DNA from 2 places in the Shewanella sp. 8A genome. Region 1 is predicted to be linked to the other one. Evidence: predicted binding sites of a transcription regulator. Region 1 holds the regulator's gene; the other holds the start of a gene.
The links. Region 1 encodes LexA, which represses DNA repair genes until DNA is damaged. Its sites were predicted from a motif close to TACTGTATNNNNATACAGTA; they were not measured.

Region 1 (12,107 bases):
AGCAAACAACGCTCTAAGGCATTTTGCTCCGACGCCAACAACACTAAACTGGTCAAGGTAATAGAGCTGGCGGCAGCGGCGTCGTTAATCCGCGTCATCACCCGATTTGCTAACACGTTCACCGCTGGGGTTAACCAAGTCGGTTTTTGCTCAGGATCATCAGCCACTTCACTGCGCCAGTTAGGTGCCGTTTCATTCAAGAAATTTTGCAATGTAATCGGCTCACCAAAGTTGACATAACCTTGGCCAAAATTACCTAATTTACGAATAGCACCAAAGACTTGCCATACAGATTCTTTCTGTTTTTTCTTACCGCTTAGCTCTTTGTGATAGGTCGCCACTTCCATCACGTGATCGTAGCCTAAATACACAGGCACTAAGGTGACTGGGCGTTCGATACCACGCAACACACTGTTGATCGTCATAGCGATCATGCCCGTTTTCGGTGCCAATAGACGACCGGTACGAGAACGGCCACCTTCAGAGAAATACTCAACCGAATATCCCTTAGCAAACAGCTGATCGAGGTACTCACGGAACACTGCAGTATAGAGTTTGTTGCCGTTAAAACTACGGCGAATAAAGAAAGCCCCGCCACGGCGGAACAGCGGCCCCGCAGGCCAGAAGTTTAGGTTGATACCCGCAGCAATATGCGGTGGCACCATACCTTGGTAATACAGAATGTAAGATAACAGCAGGTAATCCATATGGCTGCGATGGCAGGGCACATACACAATCTCATGACCATCGTGGTGTAACTGCCGAATATGCTCAGCACCTTTGATGTTAATACCGCTGTAGAGCTTGTTCCATAACCACGTTAAAAAGCGCTCAGCAATACGTACGAGACTATCGGAATAATTTGCTGCAATTTCATCAAGATATTCAATTGCCGTTTCACGCGCTTGGGTTTCAGAAATCTTCTTGCTCGCGGCTTCTTCCTGAATCGCCTTACGTAAGGATTCAGATTTCAGCAAGGAATGGAATAACGCCTGACGATTAGGCAACACAGGCCCCGTCATCACCTTACGTTGGCGACGGAAATGCACTCTCGCTACTCGAGCCAATTTATGGGCAATGCCCATATCGGTTCCATGTTCGTCGGCCATGTAACGCAGCGATACCGCATTAGAAAATTGCACAAAGTTATGACGACCTAAAAATAAGATCATCAAACACTTGCGTAACCAAGTAGGGTTCTCGCGCTCAAGCACTGCCGCCTTCATGGTGTCGTCTTCTTTACCCGGAGTACGACCCCAATACAGACTCACAGGCACCAGCTGGATATCTAACTCTGGCTTTTCCTTATGGACGGCCAACAAACGCATAAAACATTCGAGGAATGGCTCATTGCTGGCGCGTTCACCAAATAAGGGCTTACGACCTTCAAGGCATACCACCCGTGGCGCCACAACGCCATTCACCACCAGCGGCTCGTAAGGGCTTGGCAAACCAAGTTTCGTGGTGATCTCGCTTAACGCAGCAATATCACTCAGGGATTCTGTTTTCATTACATAAGCAAGCGGTCTGGAGGCATCCAGATTCAGATCGGCAAAGGGATCCTGTGGCACAACAATAGTGTGCACTAAGTGCTTTTGGATCCAACGTAATGATTTCAACCAAAGAGAGTCTTGTTTAGGCATTATTCTTATGCAATGTAAGTACGTTCATTAGCCCCATAGAATACCAGATTCTAGAGAATATACCCAAACAACCTAAAGATGCAGGATTCAGCGGCTGATTTTAATGACTTAGTAACGCACTTTAGGCAACGCCATTTATTGCTGCCGTGCAAATGGCATTCACCCCATAGATGACGATTACGGTTATTTGCAGATCTAGCTGACCAAGTTAAAAGTGGTTAATACTTGCACTACAAATAATACTGTATATACTAACAGTAACTGTATAGAAAAACAGGAAAGACCATGAGACCGTTGACGCCACGCCAAGCCGAAATTTTAGAGCTGATTAAACGTAATATTGCCGAGACTGGCATGCCACCCACTCGGGCCGAAATTGCCACCCGTTTGGGTTTTAAAAGTGCAAATGCCGCAGAAGAACACCTTAAGGCATTGGCGAAAAAAGGCTGCATCGAGATCATGCCTGGTACTTCCCGCGGGATCCGTCTCCCTGTAGAGGAAGAAGATAACCGCGAAACAGGCTTGCCACTTATCGGCCAAGTGGCAGCGGGTGAACCTATTCTCGCCCAAGAGCATGTCGAACAGTATTACCAAGTCGACCCCAGCATGTTCCACCCTGCTGCCGATTTCCTGCTGCGCGTAAAAGGCGACAGTATGAAGAATATCGGCATCCTTGAGGGTGACCTGCTTGCCGTTCATAAAGTACAACAAGCGCGCAATGGACAAGTTGTTGTTGCTCGCGTTGATGATGATGTAACCGTAAAACGCTTTGAAAAAAAAGGTAATTTAGTCTACCTACATGCCGAGAATGAAGACTATTCACCGATTAAAGTCGATTTGAGTTTCCAAAGTCTAACAATTGAAGGGCTCGCCGTAGGGGTGATCCGCAACGGAGATTGGCTATGAACAAACTATTAGGTAATGCCCCGCGTCACCCCGGTTTATGGCTCGATACGGTTCGAGATACAGAGACCGACTGGCAGCATACATCAATAGTCACTATGCCAACTCAGAGCCAAGGGCGCCAAGAGCTGACACAGCTGAGCAAACAACTTGCCCAACTGAGCCAACAGGGAAGATGGATAGTGCTCATCAACCCACCTAGTATTGGCTACAAGCAGCTATTAGCAAACGCAGGTGTGCGCATGGATCGCGTACTATTGGTTCACGCAAAAGATGAGGTCGAAACCCTTTGGGCGATGGAAAAAGCCTTAACCAGTGGCACATCTAGCGCAGTGATTACTTGGATTAACGCCCTAGATACTCGCGATAATCGTCGCCTACAAATTGTAGCAAAGAGCGCACGTGCAATGGGTATCGTGCTTGAAGGTTCAACGAATGACCAACCTTCTAGCACCAATCTCACACAATCGGCTAAATTTACTCAACCCGCATTTTTCAGCTCTGTTCATTAAAAATTTTTCACACCGTATTTAGCCTTGAAAGCCGCCTCACCTGTGAATGTGAGGCTTTTTTTTGGCAATTTTTCAGACAATTAGAAAAAGAAGTGATCTTGATCAATTTTTAAACAGCAAGTATGTTTGATTTAGGCGCACATGATATATGGCCTGTTTAGGCAGAAATATCGCGTTATTTTCGAATATCGCTCGCCCACAAGAATTGAGAATAATGGGTTTATTCAGCAGTATGTGCCAGTGTGGCTAATAACAGCAGTAACAATACTTGATCATAAGTAAGCCGCCAACGCACGTTGAAGTCAGAAACACTTTTTTGGGAACTGAAGAGTTTGCATAGAGTTGAGACTTACTGTGTTGCTCTTCTTTGTAGTTGCTATTTGCAATTAGCAGAGGAGAAGTCTTGTGAAGCAATGGTTGTATTGTTTACTCGTGGTGCTATTCGCCCCACCGTTGGCCGCAGCAGACATGCGGTTCAATATGACGCCTGGCGTAACAGAAATCAGTGGCAAGGTATACCACCTGCACATGACGATTCTGTATATCTGCTGCGCGATAGGCTTAGTGGTTTTTGGCGTGATGATTTATGCCATGATCAACCACAGAAAATCCAAGGGCGCGGTCGCGTCACACTTCCATGAGAGTACAAAAGTTGAGATCGCTTGGACGATAATTCCCTTTATCATTCTGATCTTAATGGCGATTCCGGCAACTAAAACTCTGATTGCCATGGAAGACCCCAGCAATGCCGATCTCACGGTAAAAGTCACAGGATCGCAATGGAAGTGGCATTACAGCTATTTCGATCAAGATATTGAGTTTTACAGTATTCTCGCCACACCAAGACCTCAAATCGAAGGTAGTGAGGCCAAGGGAAAGCACTACTTACTCGAGGTCGATAAGCCCCTTGTCCTGCCTGTAAATAGAAAAATCCGCTTTCTGATGACTTCTGAAGATGTTATCCATTCATGGTGGGTACCAGATTTTGCAGTGAAAAAAGATGCTAACCCAGGGTTTATCAACGAGGCGTGGACCCGTATCGATAAACCCGGCATTTACCGTGGCCAATGTGCCGAGCTTTGCGGTAAAGATCATGGATTTATGCCGATAGTGGTTCAGGCACTGCCCGAAGCCGAGTTCGATGCTTGGGTTGCAGAACAAAAACAAGCTGCCAATGCCGCAGCGCAAGCCGCACAAGCCGCCTTATCGCAAACACTGAGTAAAGAAGAGCTGATGACTCAGGGTGAGCAAGTTTACCTTGGTCACTGCGCAGCCTGCCATCAACCTAATGGCGAAGGTCTCAAAGGCGTATTCCCTCATCTCAAAGGCAGCCCCATAGCTACCGGGCCGCTGAGCGGTCATCTTGAAATCGTGCTCAATGGTAAAACGGGTACGGCCATGCAAGCCTTCAGTAAACAATTAACGCCCCAAGAAATTGCCGCAGTGATTACCTATGAGCGTAATGCGTGGGGCAATAACACGGGTGATGCGGTGCAAGCCAAAGACGTTGATGCCCATAAATCCGGTGGCACCAATAGCGAACCAGTAGCAACGACTCAGCCCCCCTCAACCACCGATGCGCCCAAAGCAGCGACAGAGCCCATCGCCAGTGTCGATCCCGCGAGTCTTCCCACGCTCAGCCATGATGAACTGATGGCCGAAGGGGAAAAGACCTATGCCACAGTTTGCGCCGCCTGCCACCAGCTAACGGGTGCAGGTATGCCTCCCGCCTTCCCCGCCCTTGCTGGTAGCGTTATTGCAACAGGCCCAGTCGCCAATCACATCGATATAGTGATGCACGGTAAACCGGGCACGGCGATGCAGGCATTTGGCAACCAACTCACGCCACAACAACTTGCTGCCATCATTACCTATGAGCGCAATGCGTGGGGCAACAATACCGGCGATACAGTGCAACCCGCTGATATTGCACGCCATGGACAGTAGGGGATTAAGATGAGCACACTGACTCAAGATCAAATTGCCGCCCATGATGAACACCATCACGGTGCACCTAAAGGCATCATGCGCTGGTTACTCACCACCAACCACAAGGACATTGGCACCCTGTACCTATGGTTTAGTTTCATTATGTTTTTAACTGGTGGTGCGATGGCCATGGTGATCCGCGCCGAACTCTTTCAGCCCGGATTACAACTCGTTGAACCTAACTTCTTCAACCAAATGACCACAGTGCATGGGCTAATCATGGTATTCGGCGCAGTGATGCCAGCCTTTACCGGACTAGCTAACTGGTTAATCCCGATGATGATTGGTGCGCCTGATATGGCGCTTCCACGGATGAACAACTGGAGTTTTTGGATCCTGCCCTTCGCCTTTACTATTTTATTGAGCTCACTGTTTATGGAAGGCGGCGGCCCTAATTTCGGTTGGACCTTCTACGCACCACTCTCGACCACTTATAGCCCTGACAGCACAGCATTATTTGTATTCTCTATTCATATCATGGGGATAAGTTCGATCATGGGGGCCATCAACGTGATCGTCACCATAGTCAACCTGCGCGCTCCCGGCATGACGTGGATGAAGTTACCGTTGTTTGTCTGGACTTGGCTGATTACCGCCTTCTTGCTGATCGCCGTAATGCCCGTACTCGCGGGCGCCGTTACTATGGTGTTAACCGATAAGTTTTTCGGTACTAGCTTCTTCGAGGCGGCAGGTGGTGGTGATCCTGTGATGTTCCAGCATATCTTCTGGTTCTTCGGTCACCCCGAAGTCTACATCATGATTTTGCCTTCCTTCGGCATTATCTCCGCCATAGTTCCGGCTTTCAGCCGTAAACCATTATTCGGCTATTCATCCATGGTGTATGCCACGGCGAGTATTGCGATTCTGTCCTTCCTCGTGTGGGCGCACCATATGTTCACCACCGGTATGCCTGTGTTTGCTGAGTTGTTTTTTATGTACTGCACTATGCTGATTGCCGTGCCGACTGGGGTAAAAGTGTTTAACTGGGTAGCGACCATGTGGCGCGGCTCATTGAGTTTTGAAACCCCAATGTTGTTCGCGGTGGCCTTTATTATCCTGTTCACTATTGGCGGCTTCTCTGGCCTGATGCTCGCCATCACGCCAGCCGACTTCCAATACCACGATACTTACTTTGTGGTGGCCCACTTTCACTATGTGTTAGTCACTGGTGCGATTTTCTCCATCATGGCGGCGGCCTATTACTGGTTGCCAAAATGGACCGGCCATATGTACAGCGAAAAGCTAGGCCAGTGGCATTTTTGGTGCTCAGTAATTTCGGTCAACGTGTTGTTTTTCCCGATGCATTTCTTAGGTCTTGCGGGTATGCCAAGGCGTATTCCCGATTACTCGATTCAATTTGCCGATGTAAACCAAATCGTGTCGATTGGGGGTTTTGCCTTTGGTCTTTCTCAGCTAATTTTCCTCGTGCTGGTGATTAAGTGCATTCGGGGCGGTGAAAAGGCGCCCGCCAAACCTTGGGAAGGCAGCGAAGGCTTAGAGTGGACCCTACCCAGCCCTGCGCCCTACCACTCTTTCACCACGCCACCCGAGGTGAAATAACATGCAAGGCCAACCCCATCAGCCCAACATCAAGTCCAACCGTAAGCTCATCAGTCTGCTGGTGCTGGGCTGCCTTGGGATGTTTGGCTTTGGGTTCGCCTTAGTGCCGCTCTACGATGTGTTGTGCGAAAAACTGGGTATTAATGGCAAAACCTCTAATACTGCCAGCAGTTATCAAGCGATCACTGTGGACAAGAACCGGGTGGTAACGGTGGAGTTTATCTCGCAGGTGCAGACGGGCATGCCGTGGAAATTTGAGCCACAAACGAAACGGCTCGAAGTGCATCCAGGAGAACTTATTCACACGGCATTTCTGGCGCAAAACGTCTCGAATAGAGCGATCGTGGGCCAGGCGATTCCTTCTATTTCGCCCGGACAAGGCGCGGCTTATTTCAATAAAACCGAATGTTTTTGCTTTAACCAACAACACTTAGCCGCCGCGAGTCGCGCCGAGCTACCGTTGATCTTCTTTGTGGATCCTCAATTACCCGAGTCTATCCACACCTTAACCCTCTCTTACACCCTCTACGACATTACCGACAAGCAGTTAGCGTCTGCCATAGAGCAAGGAGCTGCAAAATGACCACTAAACATGAGACTTACTACGTCCCCGCCCAGAGTGCTTGGCCGATTGTTGGTGCTATCGGCTTGTTTTTAATCGCCTTTGGGGCAGGACATTTTGTACATCAACTCAAATCTGGCGCTTCGGGGGGCGGCTATATTCTACTGGCAGGCATCGCCGTCATCCTGTTTATGCTGGTTGGCTGGTTTAGAACCGTGATCAAAGAATCGATGACGGGCCTCTATTCCCATCAGATGGATAGATCGTTTCGCCAAGGCATGAGCTGGTTTATTTTCTCCGAGGTGATGTTCTTTGCCGCCTTCTTCGGCGCCTTATTTTACGCCCGCATGATCGCAGTGCCCTGGCTCGGCGGCGGGTCCAACAATGCCATGACCCACGAAGTCCTGTGGCCACACTTCGAGGCCGTTTGGCCACTCGTCACCACACCAGATGGTACCAAAACCGAAGCCATGCCATGGAATGGGCTACCGCTAATCAACACGATTGTGCTGCTGACTTCCTCAGTCACGCTGCATTTTGCCCATATCAGCTTAGAAAAGGGTAAGCGTTCGGCCATCACCCTCTGGCTGGGGCTCACGATTTTACTGGGAATTAGCTTCCTTGCTTTGCAGGCGGAGGAATATAGCCATGCCTACCATGAGATGGGTCTAACGCTCACCTCGGGCGTGTATGGCAACACCTTTTTCCTGCTGACGGGTTTCCACGGCATGCATGTCACCTTGGGCACTATCTTTCTATTAGTCTTGTTTTTCAGAGTGTTAAAAGGCCACTTTAGTGCGGATAAACATTTTGCCTTCCAAGCAGGCAGTTGGTACTGGCACTTTGTCGATGTGGTTTGGCTCTGCCTGTTCGTCTTTGTTTATGTGCTTTAAATATTTATTAAAACAATAAGTTGAAAACTTAAGGCGTGGGATTGAGACCAAGCAGTCCAGTCCCTAAAGCCACCAGCAAGAGCAGGATAACCAGTACAGAAAATATCACCCTACGGCCCAAATAGCGGCTCATTGGCACCGGGTGTTCAGCGGTTTGGTCGTCACCTTTAACCATAATAATTAAGGCTCTGCCTAGGTTAAAAATGATAAACAGCAACAGCAGTACTAAAACACACTTAAAAATGAGCGGGATGTTCATACGCTATCCTTATGTTTTTCTGGCCAAATTGATTTGGTTACCAAGATATATTTGGTTGCATAGGGGAGTGTCGTTACTACTGATATTGACTGTGGTGGTATTCGTGGTTTTGGTCAAGCTGGGTTTGTGGCAAATGGATAGGGCAGTTGAAAAAACCGAACTGTTAGCACAAATGGAGGCGAGACAATCCACTGCCACACTCAATCCCGAACAGCTCATCGCTGAATTGGCTAAAGGCAGCGTCACGGGCTACCGCTTACAAGTTCAAGCAAAACCCGCGAATCCACAAATCTGGTTGCTCGACAATCAGGTCTATCAAGGGCAAGTGGGCTATCTCGCCTTTCAATTACTGCAAATAACGTCAGCAAATCAGGCAAGTAATGCCGAGCAGCCTTGGTTGTTACTCGAACTCGGCTTTATTGCCGCGAAATCCCACCGAGATGCCTTGCCCGAAGTCAGCCCCATAGTCGGTGAACTGGCTCTTACAGGCCGCCTCTATCAAAAACAGATTAATCCCTTGAGCCATCATTTATTGGCAGAACCCTTCACCACGGAACAAGGCGAACGGATTCGGTTTCAAAATCTCAATCTACCCGAGATGGCACAAATGTTAGGACACCCTATCCTGCCCGCGGTGTTACAACCCGATGTCTTACCCCAATTACAACCAGCGCAGATCTTGCCTCATCCTTGGCAGCCTTTCCCCCTCTCGGCCCAAAAACATTGGGGTTATGCATTGCAATGGTTTGCCATGGCAACTGTGTTTGCTGGGTTGATGGGCTGGCAAGCAATGAAATACCTCAAAAAATCACGACAACGGCATCAAGCCGATAAGGAAGCGACTAAAACCGAGTAACAGATACCAGCAAGATTTTAATAAAAAACAATAAAACAAAGTATTAGGGACAATAAGAGGAGCAAATATGGACTCCCAACAAACAGCCAAATACCGCGCATTGGGGTTATTGCTACTGGCCTTTATCGCGCCTGTGGTCATCGCTAAGTTAGTGCTGAGCATGCATTGGTATCAAGGCGGCTCCACCAACCACGGTGAGCTCATCAGCCCAGAAACCAGTTATACCAGTCTTGGCCTTAACAATCCTCAGCCTAAGGAATGGCAACTGCTGTATTTATTGCCCGCAAAGTGCGATGAAGCTTGCCGCGAACGCTTGTATATCCTGCGTCAGAGTCATACCGCCTTAGGGCCAGATCAGGCACGTGTCGAACCGCTTATTCTTGTAAACCCAGACAGTGACTTAAGCGCATTAAGCAGCTTTAACTTTAACACTCAACCCGCCAGCCAAAGCCTAAGCCAATGGCTTGACCAACAACAGCTGATTATTGTCGATCCACTCGGCGCACTCGTGCTGCGTTACCCCCAAGTGCAAGGCAAGGCGGCACATTTAGCTCAGGGTAAGGCCTTGGTCGCGGATCTCCGTAAGTTATTGAAACTATCGAGGGTAGACTAATGCAACTGACTTGGCTTCTCCGCGTCACCATAGTCTTTACCCTGTTAGTAATTTTAATGGGGGCTTACACTCGGCTCTCGGACGCAGGACTTGGCTGCCCAGATTGGCCCGGTTGCTACGGCCATATCAAAGTGCCCACCCACGACCATGAGATCTCCCATGCCCAAACCCTATTTCCCGACCACGATATCCATCCCGAAAAAGCTTGGCTCGAGATGATCCACAGGTATATCGCGGGCGCCTTGGGCATCCTCGTCTTACTGGTTTTTATCCTCTGCCTAAAAACATCCCAAGCTCCCAAAAAACTGCCTTTGGCCATAGTGTTACTCATCATATTTCAGGCGGCGTTGGGGATGTGGACTGTGACGATGAAACTAATGCCGATTGTCGTGATGTTCCATTTAATTGGCGGCTTTAGCTTGCTCTCGCTCCTGCTATTGCTGTATCTGCGAACACGTCCGAGGCGAATTTTCGAAACCGCTGATATTCACAGTCAGCGTGTTGCGGGCGCAGGATTTAATGGCGCCCATGGTTCGCGGATAGGCACGAGCCTTAAATTTCTCGGCCAGAGCAAACATTTGCCGAAACTGGCGCTGTTGAGTCTGCTGGTGCTGATAGGTCAGATCATGCTTGGCGCCTGGACCTCCTCCAACTATGCGGCACTCGCCTGCACGGCTTTGCCGATTTGTGAAGGTAATTGGATGGATAACCTCGCCATTGCCGATGCGTTTTCCCCTTTCCAAGGGCAACATCCAAGCTTTGAATTTGGCGTATTGGATTACCATGCTCGCATGACCATTCATATCGCCCACCGCGTCGGTGCCATTATTACCGCCAGCCTATTGTTGTTGCTCGCCTATCGATTATTTTTCGGCACTCAGCTCAAGGCCCTAAGCCTGTTGTTGGTCGCCTTAGTGATACTGCAAGTCAGTTTAGGGATTTCAAACGTGGTGATGCATTTACCACTGGGGATTGCCGTTTCCCACAATGGCGGCGCGGCGCTGTTACTACTCACCTTAGTCGCAATTAACTATTTTCTTTGGCATAAGCCATCTTCAACATCGAGGGTTTAACCATGGCAAAACCGCTCTCAATCAGTAGTCACCCTAGTGTTAATGTGGCTTGGCGTGCCTATTTCGAGATGACCAAACCTAAGGTGGTGGCTTTAATGCTGCTCACCGTCTTAGTCGGCATGTGCTTGGCCATGCCAACGATATTACCCGTACAACCTTTGGTCGCAGGACTTTTAGGTATCGCCATGATGGCGGGGTCAGCCGCCGCCTTAAACCACCTGATAGATAGGCGAATCGACGGCATGATGGCACGCACTTACAATCGCCCACTCCCCAAAGGACGGGTCTCGGCGACGAGGGCGCTGCTGTTCGCGGCACTCTTAGGCAGTTTAGGTTTTGTAATCCTCTATGTTTTCACTAACCCGCTCACCGCTTGGCTCACCTTTGCCAGCTTGATTGGTTACGCCTTGGTTTATACCACCTATTTAAAACGGGCCACCCCGCAAAATATTGTGATTGGCGGTTTAGCGGGCGCGATGCCGCCTCTCTTGGGTTGGACGGCGGTGACAAATCAATTCCATGGCCATGCACTATTGCTCGTCATCATCATATTCCTGTGGACGCCGCCGCATTTTTGGGCGCTGGCGATTCACAGACGCGCAGAATATGCCAAAGTGGATATTCCCATGCTGCCCGTGACCCATGGGGTAGAATTTACTAAGACCTGTATCTTGCTCTATACGATTTTGCTGGCGATAGCTTGTCTATTGCCTGTGTTAGTCGGGATGAGTGGACCGCTCTACTTTGTGTGCTCAAGCATACTAAGCACCGGATTTATCTATAAGGCGTGGCAGTTAAAGTATCAGGATCGTGAAGGACTGGCGATGCAGGTGTTTCGCTTCTCGATTTATCATTTAATGTTGTTATTTATGGCATTACTGCTCGACCACTATCTTTGGGCGTAATGTGCAACGCTCGATGGGCATAGGACGGGCATGGCCTGAGGACAAAATATGCAACAAAGAATCTCCAACAAGATCTTAGTGATCGCGATTCTATTAATAGGATTGGGAGGGCTATTTGCAGTGAAGCTCAATCCACCTAAGCCCGTTGAGTTAGAGAGTGGTTTTTTGTTTCCAGAGGCCTTCGAGCTAGTGCCCTTTGAGCTTGTCGATCAACAGCAACGACCCTTTACCAATGCGAATTTGAAAGACCAATGGAGCCTATTTTTTATCGGCTTTACCTATTGCCCCGATGTCTGCCCAACTACCTTAAACAAACTCGCCGCCGCCTATCCTGAGCTG
Region 2 (3,864 bases), on a different contig from region 1:
GCGGGCAAAATCCCGTGGACGAGCGGTACGAAGCGCCAGTCTTGCCATGATACGTTCGATATCACCTAGGGCTTTAAGCTGCTCATGCAATGACTCATGGGCCGCGGTCGCGAGCAACTCATTGACCGCCGTTTGGCGAGCAAAAATCTGTGCATGGTCCCTCAACGGCTGATGGATCCAGCGTTGTAACATACGGCTGCCCATGGCTGTGGCAGTATTGTCGAGCACGGCTGCTAGGGTGTTATCCCGACCACCACTCAAATTTTGTGTCAGCTCGAGGTTGCGGCGCGTTGCCGCATCCAAGACAATCGTATCGGTTTGATTAAAACGGGTAATAGCATTGATATGGGGCAGGGCGGTGCGCTGGGTGTCTTTTACGTACTGCATCAAGCAGCCTGCCGCTTGCAGCGATAGGCGAGCATCGGTTATGCCGAAACCGTGTAAATCCTTAGTGCCAAACTGGGCCAACAGCAGTTTGATACTGGTATCGTAATCAAATTCCCACTCAGGGCGGCGACGTTTGCCTTTAAAATGATGCAATAACTCCAGTGCACCAAAATCTTCGCTATAAAGAATTTCGACCGGATTCGTACGTTGCAACTCGGCTTCGAGGGACTCCTTCGTCTCTAATTCGGCAATCACGAAACGGCCAGAAGACACATCTAGAGTCGCATAGCCAAAGCCCACTTTGCCTTGATAAACCGCGGCCAACAGATTGTCTTGCCGCTCCTGCAATAGCGCTTCATCGGTTAAGGTTCCTGGGGTGACAATGCGTACGACTTTGCGCTCAACCGGACCTTTTGAGGTGGCAGGATCGCCAATCTGTTCGCAAATCGCAACCGATTGGCCAATTTGAACCAATTTTGCGAGATAGCCTTCAACTGCATGGTAAGGGATACCCGCCATCGGGATCGGGTCGCCACCACTTTTGCCTCGTGCCGTAAGGGAAATGCCCAATAATTCAGAGGCTCGTTTGGCGTCATCATAGAAGAGTTCATAGAAGTCACCCATACGATAAAACAGCAGCATGTCGTGATGCTCTGCTTTCATGGTCAAATATTGACGCATCATCGGGGTATGTTTTTCTAAATCATCGGTATCTATAGGATTCATTAAATCGTTATCGTCCGCTATGCCGGCCCTGAAATAGGGAATAAAGTCATACAGTAATGGGAGATAAAATCAGTTGATTTGCACTATTACTGTCTAAAATCAATTGGCGCCAATCTTAGCAACAATTTACAGAAAATTGATCCTCAAAGCGTGGATATTCACTGATATCTTGATAAATCTGCAGGATGGGTGGGTAAAAGCTTGTCTAAACGGGAAAATTTTCAGGTATAAAAATAATTCATTCACAGGTATTGATACTGTATGATTGTACAGTATACTAGTCAGCAGATTACGACAAAGAGCCTCGCTTTTTGATCACCCGCTTTATTAAATTGAATATCACTTTTGACAGTACTGATGCTGTCTAGATGAGGGAACAGGAATGAAGGTCGATCCAAACAAAGAGAAAGCACTTGCTGCGGTATTGAGCCAAATTGAGAAGCAATTTGGTAAAGGCTCCATCATGAAGCTGGGCGAAGACCGCTCTATGGATGTTGAGACCATTTCTACTGGTTCTCTTTCCCTTGACGTTGCCCTCGGTGCGGGCGGCCTACCAATGGGCCGTATTGTTGAGATTTATGGCCCTGAATCATCAGGTAAAACAACTCTGACATTAGAAGTGATTGCAGCTGCTCAGCGCGAAGGTAAAACCTGTGCCTTTATCGATGCGGAGCACGCTCTCGATCCTATCTACGCGAAAAAGTTAGGTGTAGATATTGATAACTTATTGTGTTCACAACCCGATACCGGTGAACAAGCCCTTGAGATCTGTGATGCGTTAACCCGTTCTGGCGCGGTAGATGTGATCATCGTTGACTCGGTCGCGGCATTAACCCCCAAGGCAGAGATTGAGGGCGAAATCGGTGACTCACACATGGGCTTAGCGGCGCGTATGATGAGCCAAGCGATGCGTAAGTTAGCGGGTAACCTCAAGCAATCGAATACACTGTTAATCTTCATCAACCAAATTCGTATGAAGATTGGTGTGATGTTTGGTAACCCAGAAACCACAACGGGTGGTAATGCTCTGAAATTCTATGCTTCTGTTCGTTTAGATATTCGCCGTACTGGTGCTATCAAAGAAGGCGATGAAGTGGTTGGTAACGAGACTCGTGTCAAAGTGGTTAAAAACAAAGTGGCTGCACCATTTAAGCAGGCTGAGTTTCAAATCCTTTACGGTCAAGGTATCAACCGTACTGGCGAGTTAGTCGATTTAGGGGTAGCCCATAAACTGATTGAGAAAGCTGGTGCTTGGTATAGCTACAAGGGCGATAAAATTGGTCAAGGCCGTGCCAATGCGGGTAAATATTTGACTGAAAACCCAGCCATTGCCGCTGAAATCGATAAGACATTGCGTGAGTTATTATTGAGTAACCCAAGTGCACTGGCATCATCAGCATCCGATGATGATAATATCGAGGGGAATATTGATTTAGAAACAGGCGAAGTATTCTGAGCCAGTCTGCCCGTCAAATTGCGGTCGCGCTGTTAGCGCGCCGCGATTATTCCCGCCAAGAAATCCGCACAAAACTGCTCGAAAAAGGCTTTGAGGTCGCTGATATCGATCCTGTGCTTGATGATTGTGAAGCGTCAGGATTTATCAATGATAAGCGCTATGCCGAGCTTCTCGTTCGAAGCCACATTGCCCGTGGTCATGGACCAATACGCATTCGTCAAGCTATTGCTCAAAAGGGGCTGACTAAAGATTGTATCGAAGCTGCCTTATCTGCAAATGAGCATGATTGGTTTGAGTTGGCAAAAGCGAAAGCCATCAAAAAGTATACGGTCCCTAAAGTGTTTGAAGTAAAAGGCTCACTATCCCGCGAGCAAATTGCAAAAGAAAAAGCCAAACGAGTACGGTTTTTACTGAGCCAAGGCTTTAATTACGAACAAGTCACCTATGCCTTAGATTATGATCCTTTGGAAGATAATGATGACTAGGGCGTGTAGACGTTTCGAGATTAAATTTTATTCGTTCTGGCAAGTTCGTGCTCGCGAAACGAGGAATGATGTGTAGTTTACTCAAATGACGAGCGGCTCTTATGACAGAAAGTAAGAGCAAGGGCTTGCCAGACGAACCCTTCGGGCAGCATTTGGTTGGCTTTTCTGCCGCGTTATCGTCCGTTTATGTAGAATAACTACACAGCACGGACTTTGCCTTGCATAAAAGCCAGCCACATTGCTGCAAAAATAACCATGAAACGTCAACACGCCCTAATGTAATCATATAAACTTGCCCTGGTAAGTTTGTGCTTGTCATTCTTAACTCAGTTCATCTCCCTCGCAGAATTAGTCCTTTTTCACCACTTTCACCTTGGGTTGTTGTGATAAGCCCTGTATTAGATGAAAACTCATCGAAAATATTAGACTCCGAAGCGTGATATCGCTATTCAAGGCTGGTCGTCTTTCTTCAGTCTGCTTATAATGCTGGGCAAATAGAAATACGGCTACCTTATGGTGTAGCTGGTCATGCTTACCCAATTCAGGACGATTTCATGTATCAAACCACAGCAGCGCTTAGAAGTGCTTTCCTCGAATTTTTCCGCAGCAATGGTCACCAAGTTGTGGACAGTAGTTCTCTTGTACCAGGCAATGATCCCACGCTTTTATTCACCAATGCCGGTATGAACCAGTTCAAGGACGTGTTTCTTGGCATGGACAAACGTAGCTATACACGTGCGACCACAGCCCAACGCTGCGTCCGTGCGGGTGGTAAACACAACGATTTAGATAACGTTGGTTACACCGCGC

Region 2: the regulator LexA is predicted to act here: its motif matches at 1,369-1,388, upstream of recA (recombinase RecA).

What each region holds. Positions count from the first base shown of each region.
Region 1 covers NZ_JAMDJP010000009.1:143,023-155,129, reverse strand. Annotated here, with positions in the region: gene plsB (glycerol-3-phosphate 1-O-acyltransferase PlsB) at 1-1,643, opposite strand, end outside; gene lexA (transcriptional repressor LexA) at 1,929-2,549, shown strand; gene M0413_RS09340 (cell division inhibitor SulA) at 2,546-3,058, shown strand; gene coxB (cytochrome c oxidase subunit II) at 3,464-5,005, shown strand; gene ctaD (cytochrome c oxidase subunit I) at 5,015-6,607, shown strand; gene M0413_RS09325 (cytochrome c oxidase assembly protein) at 6,609-7,190, shown strand; gene M0413_RS09320 (cytochrome c oxidase subunit 3) at 7,187-8,062, shown strand; gene M0413_RS09315 (DUF2909 family protein) at 8,091-8,321, opposite strand; gene M0413_RS09310 (SURF1 family protein) at 8,266-9,177, shown strand; gene M0413_RS09305 (redox-active disulfide-containing membrane protein) at 9,245-9,790, shown strand; gene M0413_RS09300 (COX15/CtaA family protein) at 9,790-10,863, shown strand; gene cyoE (heme o synthase) at 10,866-11,768, shown strand; gene M0413_RS09290 (SCO family protein) at 11,829-12,107, shown strand, end outside.
Region 2 covers NZ_JAMDJP010000005.1:13,243-17,106, forward strand. Annotated here, with positions in the region: gene mutS (DNA mismatch repair protein MutS) at 1-1,113, opposite strand, end outside; gene recA (recombinase RecA) at 1,496-2,569, shown strand; gene M0413_RS05040 (regulatory protein RecX) at 2,587-3,054, shown strand; gene alaS (alanine--tRNA ligase) at 3,609-3,864, shown strand, end outside.